2 regions of the Enterococcus faecalis genome follow, and region 1 is predicted to be linked to the other one. Evidence: predicted binding sites of a transcription regulator. Region 1 holds the regulator's gene; the other holds the start of a gene.
What was found. Region 1 encodes HrcA, which represses chaperone genes, less so after heat shock. Its sites were predicted from a motif close to TTAGCACTCNNNNNNNNNGAGTGCTAA; they were not measured.
Positions count from the first base shown of each region.

Region 2: a site for HrcA is predicted at 2,393-2,419, ahead of groES (co-chaperone GroES). Genes of this name have one in related genera too.

Region 1 is NZ_CP118962.1:1,147,834-1,151,910, forward strand. It holds gene hemW (radical SAM family heme chaperone HemW) at 1-152, shown strand, start outside; gene hrcA (heat-inducible transcriptional repressor HrcA) at 378-1,421, shown strand; gene grpE (nucleotide exchange factor GrpE) at 1,476-2,015, shown strand; gene dnaK (molecular chaperone DnaK) at 2,075-3,904, shown strand; gene PYW42_RS05725 (hypothetical protein) at 4,019-4,077, shown strand, end outside.
Region 2 is NZ_CP118962.1:2,218,726-2,222,802, forward strand. It holds gene PYW42_RS10955 (response regulator transcription factor) at 1-88, opposite strand, end outside; gene groL (chaperonin GroEL) at 390-2,015, opposite strand; gene groES (co-chaperone GroES) at 2,073-2,357, opposite strand; gene PYW42_RS10970 (hypothetical protein) at 2,590-2,766, shown strand; gene PYW42_RS10975 (CPBP family intramembrane glutamic endopeptidase) at 2,785-3,438, shown strand; gene PYW42_RS10980 (redox-sensing transcriptional repressor Rex) at 3,481-4,077, opposite strand, start outside.

The DNA.
Region 1 (4,077 bases):
AACCAATTGAAGCAATTTATGGAGAGGTCATTCAACGCTTAATCAAAGAAGAATTATTAATTGAAGAAGCAGATATCTTACGTTTAACGAAAAAAGGGCTATTTGTGGGGAATAATGTTTTTGAAGCATTTTTGTTAAGTGAAAAAGAGTAAAAAAATAAAAAAATCATCGAAGTGTGACAAAGCATTTCGATGATTTTTTTATTACAAAAGTTGGTATTGATGGTTTTTGAAGGTGGTTTGCAGCGATTAGCACTCTTTCATGAAGAGTGCTAAAAAGTTGCGTATTTCCCTTGACAAAAAGGTAAGGACTTGTTATATTAGTATATGTAGTTAGCACTTAGATGTTAAGAGTGCTAATGAAGGGTGGTAATAACGATGATTACAGAAAGACAACAAAATATCTTGAGACTTATCATCCAAAATTACACGAACACGGGCTTACCTGTCGGTTCTAAGAAATTGATGGAGGATGGCATTGCCTCTAGTTCTGCCACAATTCGTAATGATATGAAAGCATTAGAGGAATACGGCTTATTAGCTAAGACCCATTCTTCTTCAGGGCGAATCCCCTCAATGGCTGGTTATCGTTACTACGTGGATCATCTTTTACAACCAACACAAGTAGAAGAGAACGAACTTAGAAGAATCCGTCAATCTTTTGGAAAAGAATTTCATGAGATTAATGATATTATTCGACAATCAGCTGAAATTCTATCAGAATTGACAAGTTATACTGCTTTTTCATTAGGACCTGAAGTGAAAGAACGGAAATTAACCGGCTTTCGAATGGTTCCTTTGAATGATCGGCAAGTCCTTGCTATTATAGTGACAGATAAAGGCAATGTTGAAAACCAAGTATTTGCCATTCCTGCCGCTGTTTCTAGCCAAGATCTTGAAAAAATGACACAAATCATCAATGATAAGTTGGTTGGACAACCTTTGTTGACCGTTTATCATCGTTTGCGGACGGAGATTCCGATGATTTTACATCGCTATTTCCAAACGCCAGAAGGAATGATGAACTTATTCGATGAGATGTTAGGACATGCCTTTGAAGAAAAAGTCTTTGTCGGTGGTCGCATGAATTTGTTAGATTTTGGCATCAAACAAGATATTGAACAATTGAAATCTGTCTATTCCTTTATGCAAAATTCTGATGAGCTGACGCATTTATTAAATGGTTCTGCAACAACAGAAAATCCAATTGTTTTTCGTATCGGCTCAGAAATTGGCAACAATCTCTTAGAAGATATGAGCATGATCACTGCTACGTATGAAGTATCAGGACATGGCAAAGGAACAATTGCCCTGCTAGGACCAACCAGTATGCCGTATTCAAAAATATTCGGTTTGGTAGACACGTTTCGACATGAGCTAGCTTCACAACTAGGTGACTATTACCGTTTTTTAGGTAATTAAGCAAACCTTGTTAGGATAAGAAGTAGATGCATAAAGAGAAAGGAAGTTGCTGAAGTGAGTAAAAAAGAAGAGAAGCAAGAAGAATTACAAGAAGAAATGGAAGCTGTTGATGCTGCTGGCGTTTCTGAAGTAGAAGTTGAAGCAACAGAGATTGAAAATCTTAAAGCAGAGCTTTCCGAAATGGAAGACAAGTTCTTGCGGGCAAGAGCCGAAATTGCTAATATGAGCAATCGAAATAAAAACGAACGAGAATTATTAGTTCGTTACCGCTCACAAGATTTAGGTAAAAAGATTTTACCATCTATTGATAATTTAGAACGAGCAATGGCTATTGAAGTATCAGATGAACAAGGCGAAAGCTTGAAAAAAGGTATTTCGATGGTGCTAGAAAGTATTACTGTGGCTTTAAAAGAAGAAGGAATTGAAGAAATCCCAGCAATGGGTGAAACCTTTGATCCAAATTTACATCAAGCCGTTCAAACAGTCCCTGCTTCTGAAGAAACCCCAGCAGATACCATTGTTGAAGTTCTACAAAAAGGGTACAAATTACAAGATCGTGTGTTACGACCATCAATGGTCATTGTTGCACAATAACAAACGTTAATTAAAAATATATTATTATAGAAAACTAATACAGATTGGAGATATTCACTATGAGTAAAATTATTGGTATTGACTTAGGAACAACAAACTCAGCTGTCGCAGTGCTAGAAGGCGGCGAAGCGAAAATTATTGCAAACCCAGAAGGTAACCGCACAACTCCTTCGGTCGTTTCATTCAAAAACGGTGAAATTCAAGTGGGCGAAGTAGCAAAACGTCAAGCTGTTACAAATCCTAACACGATTTCATCTATTAAACGTCACATGGGTGAAGCTGGCTACAAAGTTGATGTTGAAGGAAAATCATATACACCACAAGAAGTTTCTGCAATGATCTTACAATATTTAAAAGGTTTTGCTGAAGACTATTTAGGTGAAAAAGTTGAAAAAGCAGTTATTACAGTTCCTGCATATTTCAACGATGCGCAACGTCAAGCAACAAAAGATGCTGGTAAAATTGCTGGTTTAGAAGTAGAACGGATCGTTAACGAACCAACAGCAGCAGCTTTAGCTTATGGCTTAGATAAAACAGACAAAGATGAAAAAATTCTTGTCTTTGACCTTGGTGGTGGTACATTCGACGTGTCAATCCTTGAATTAGGCGATGGCGTTTTCGATGTATTATCAACAGCCGGTGATAACAACCTAGGTGGGGATGACTTTGATAATAAAATCATTGACTACATGGTTGCAGAATTTAAAAAAGAAAATGGCATTGACTTAGCTAACGATAAAATGGCATTACAACGTTTGAAAGATGCTGCTGAAAAAGCGAAAAAAGACTTATCAGGTGTAACAAGCACACAAATCAGCTTGCCATTTATTACTGCTGGCGAAGCAGGACCATTGCACTTAGAAATGAACTTAACTCGTGCAAAATTTGATGAATTAACAAGTGATTTAGTTGAACGTACAAAAGTACCAGTACGTCAAGCCTTGAAAGATGCTGGATTAAATCCTTCTGAAATCGACGAAGTTATCCTAGTTGGTGGTTCAACACGTATTCCAGCTGTAGTTGAAGCTGTTCGCAAAGAAACAAACAAAGAACCAAACAAATCAGTTAACCCTGACGAAGTAGTAGCAATGGGTGCTGCAATCCAAGGTGGCGTAATCACTGGTGATGTTAAAGACGTTGTCTTATTAGACGTAACACCGTTGTCATTAGGGATTGAAACAATGGGTGGCGTATTTACAAAATTAATTGATCGTAACACTACGATTCCAACAAGTAAATCACAAGTATTCTCAACTGCTGCTGACAATCAACCAGCTGTTGATATTCACGTTTTACAAGGTGAACGTCCAATGGCCGCTGATAATAAAACATTAGGTCGTTTCCAATTAACAGATATTCCTGCGGCTCCTCGTGGTGTGCCACAAATTGAAGTAAGCTTTGACATTGATAAAAACGGGATTGTAAATGTTCGTGCGAAAGACTTAGGCACTCAAAAAGAACAAACAATCACGATTAAATCTTCTTCAGGTTTATCTGATGATGAAATCGAACGTATGGTGAAAGATGCTGAAGCAAACGCTGAAGCAGATAAACAACGTAAAGAAGAAGTTGACTTACGTAACGATGCAGATGCTTTATTATTCACTGTTGATAAAACATTGAAAGAATTAGAAGGCAAAGTAGATGCTGAAGAAGTGAAAAAAGCAGAAGATGCGCGTGATGAATTAAAAGCAGCCATCGAAGCAAACGATATCGAACAAATGAAAGCAAAACGTGATTCATTGAATGAAATCGTCCAAAACTTAACAGTAAAACTTTACGAACAAGCTGCGCAACAACAAGCACAAGAAAATCCTGAAGCTGCCCAAGGTGGCGCTGATGATGTTGTTGATGCTGATTTTGAAGAAGTAAATGGTGATGACAAATAATCAATAACAATTGATTTTAGGGACTGGATCATTAGTACAATGACTAATGTCCCAGTCCCTTGTCTTTTGTGAGAAAATCAACCACAATCAAGTTAGCAAGAAACTATTTAGGTTTTGAAAGAACTGTGGTATGATTACAACGATGTTAAACAAGCTGAAAATACCTATTCACA
Region 2 (4,077 bases), 1.1 Mb from region 1:
ATTCTACTTGATTACTAACAAACCAATTTTGACAGTATTCTTTTGTTTCAATTGTCAAAGGAACGACACCAATTGTATATTTTTCCATTTTTCCACCTCAATCTTCCTAATATTCCCCTTCAAAATATAATAATTTTTATTTATATTCTATTAATAAATAAAAATTACCAACTACTAGTTTTCAAAAAATGATTGTTATTACTAAATTTTATCGAATAAAAACAAGGCTGTCTAGCTAAAACGAAGCCTTTAAATTATCATCTTTTTTGTTAAATGAGTAAATATTTGAGAAAATACTATAAGCAAAGATATTATTTAGATTATTTATTCTTTATGTAAAAAAAGCTTACGATTTTTCAATCGTAAGCTTTTAGAATACTTTTTTATTTTTACATCATACCGCCCATGCCCATTGATGGATCCATCATAGGAGCTGGTGCAGCTGGTTCTGGTTTGTCTGCAACAACTGCTTCAGTTGTTAATAATAAAGCTGACACAGAAGCTGCATTTTGTAAGGCAGAACGAGTTACTTTTGTTGGGTCAACAATACCGGCTTCAACCATGTTTACCCATTCACCGTTAGCTGCATTGAATCCGATACCTAAGTCAACATTTTTTAGTTTGTCAACAATCACTGATCCTTCATAACCAGCATTTTCAGCGATTTGACGGATTGGTTCTTCTAATGCACGAACGACAATCTTGATCCCTGTTGCCACATCGCCTTCAGCTTCTAGCGCAGCGACTTTACCAATTACATTGACCAGTGCGGTACCACCACCAGAAACCATGCCTTCTTCTACAGCGGCACGTGTTGCGTTTAATGCATCTTCAATTCGTAATTTTAATTCTTTTAATTCTGTTTCAGTAGCAGCACCGACTTTAACGACAGCAACCCCGCCAGCTAATTTAGCTAAACGTTCTTGTAATTTTTCACGATCAAAATCAGACGTTGTTTCGCCGATTTGGTTTTTAATTAAATGAACGCGGGCATCAATGGCTTCTTTTGAACCAGCACCTTCAACAATTGTTGTGTTATCTTTGTCGACAACTACTTTGCTAGCATTTCCTAAGTTTTCAATAGTTGTGTCTTTTAATTCTAATCCTAAGTCGTCAGTGATTACTGTACCACCTGTTAAAATAGCAATATCTTCAAGCATCGCTTTGCGGCGGTCACCAAATCCTGGCGCTTTTACTGCGACAACATTAAATGTACCACGGATTTTGTTCAATACTAATGTTGGTAGAGCTTCCCCATCAACATCATCCGCAATGATCAATAGTGGACGGCTTTGTTGTAGAATTTGTTCTAATAAAGGTAAGATATCTTGAATATTTGAGATTTTTTTGTCGGTAATTAAGATATATGGATTTTCTAAAACAGCTTCCATTTTATCGTTGTCAGTAACCATGTATTGAGATAAATAACCGCGGTCGAATTGCATTCCTTCAACCACATCTAATTCTGTTTCAATCCCTTTTGATTCTTCAATGGTAATTACGCCGTCGTTACCAACTTTTTCCATTGCATCGGCAATTAATTGGCCGACTTTTTCAGAACCTGATGAAACAGCAGCGACTTGTGCAATCGCTTCTTTTGAATCAACTACAGATGAAATATTGTGTAATTCTTCTACTGCTGTTTTTGTTGCTAATTCAATCCCACGACGAATACCTAATGGGTTAGCTCCAGCAGTTACGTTTTTTAAGCCTTCACGAACAATGGCTTGTGTCAAAACAGTCGCTGTTGTTGTTCCGTCACCAGCAATATCATTCGTTTTAGAAGCAACTTCTGAAACTAATTTTGCGCCCATGTTTTCAAAATGATCTTCTAATTCAATTTCCTTAGCAATTGTTACTCCATCGTTAGTAATCAATGGTGAACCAAATGATTTTTCTAAAACAACGTTACGACCTTTAGGGCCTAATGTCACTTTCACTGTATCTGCTAATACATCTACTCCGCGTAGCATTGCTGCACGTGCATCTTCTGCAAATTTAATCTCTTTTGCCATGATTTCTTCACCTCATAATTTTTTTCTTCTATTATATTATTCTGTAAAAGTTGTTTATTATTCAACAGTGGCAATAATGTCTTTGGCTGATACAATTAAGTATTCTACGCCTTCGTATTTCACTTCTGTTCCTGAATATTTTTCAAACATTACTGTGTCACCAATTTTTACTTCCATCGGAACTTTTGTGCCATTTTCAAGCACACGACCTTCACCTACTGCGATAACTTCACCTGTTTGTGGTTTTTCTTTTGCAACGGATGCAAGAACAATTCCTCCAACAGTTTTTTCTTCTTCTTTCGCGACTCTAATTACGACGCGATCGCCTAATGGTTTTAACACAATAAATCCCTCCAAATAAAAAGTTTTCGCTTATTTTAGCACTCGATACATAAGAGTGCTAACTCACACTATTTATAATACTCATTTCACTCTAAAAATGCAAGTCTTTTCTCTCTTTTTCTTGTCAATTATAAGATACGCATTTTTTATTGAGTATTCTTTTTTCATGGAATGTTTTTCCAATCCTTTAATTCATGGTAAAATAAATTGACTACGATTGGAGGCGAATAAAATGAAACAACGTTTACTTACAGCACTAATAGCAACATTCGTTTATTTTGTGATAGCGAATTTAGGAAATCTTGTTTTCAGTGTCACAGAAGGAATTGTTTCGACACTTTGGGAATCTCTTTTCTTTTTCTTATTCGTTTTTCTTTTATTAGGATATCGCAATAATCGTAAAAAATAATTATAGAAAGGATTAACCATGACCTTAAGAAAATCAAGTTTATTTATTTTAGTCACATACATTATCGCTTTTTTCGGGCCGTTACTTTTTTCGGGTATTTCCCCCAATGCAGCGATTAATGTGACAACTGCTCTCTACATTATTGGCGCCCTTGTAATGATTGGCATCTTTTTAAAAACAACAGAACCTTCTCCTTTAGAGGAAACAGCAACCTTGAAATCACCTATTTTTATTTTTTTACTAGGTGTTAGTGGGATTTTCATTGCCATGCTGATTCAAGGGGTTACTTTTGCCATTGAAGTAGCCATCACAGGAGAACAAGCTACTTCTCAAAATACACAAGCTATTGTAGCGGTGATTTTGGCAAATCCTTTATTTATTTTGGCAACTACTATCGGTGGTCCGATTATGGAAGAATTCGTCTTTCGTTATGCATTTATCCATTTAATCCAGCCTTTTACAAATTTCTGGATTGCGGCTACTGTTAGTTCGGCGATTTTTTCACTCGCACATGCCGATGGTCACTTTTTTGTTTATTTCTTTATGGGATTTTTCTTTGCTCTTTTGTACAAGCAAACTGGAAAAATTTGGACCTCAATTATTGCCCATTGCGGCATGAATACGATTGTGATTATTGTTCAACTACTTTTGCATAATGGTGCAATTCAATAAGAAAAGGGCCTTCGTCTAAACGACTAGGCCCTTTTCTTTTGCTTATTCTTCTTCGTCAATCAATTCATTGTCATGATGTAAGAAATAAATTAATGTTTGTAATTCGTTGGTTAAGTCAACATTTTGAATTAATACTTCAGGTGGCGCTACTAAACGCGCAGCCGTAAAGTTTAGAATTCCTTTAACCCCTGCTTCGGCAAGTTTGTTCACAACTTCTTGCGCTTTGCGAGCTGGAATAGTTAAAATAGCTACTTCGATTTGTTGAACACGGATTTGTTCCATCATATCTTCCATTGGATAAACCGGAATACCGTCAACAATGCGTCCCACAATATCTTCATTCACATCAAATGCGCAACTTACACGAATACTGTTGCTTTGATGGAATTTGTACTTTAATAAAGCACTTCCTAAATTACCAACCCCGATTAATGCGACATTGGTTAACTCATCTTCATTCAATGTTTTTGCAAAAAAGTTCATTAAGTTTTCAACATCATAGCCGTACCCACGTTTACCTAATTCACCAAAATATGAAAAGTCACGACGAATAGTCGCACTGTCTACTTGTACCGCTTCACTTAATTCAGTTGATGAGACTTTATTTTTTCCTGTATCATGTAACATTCTTAAGTAGCG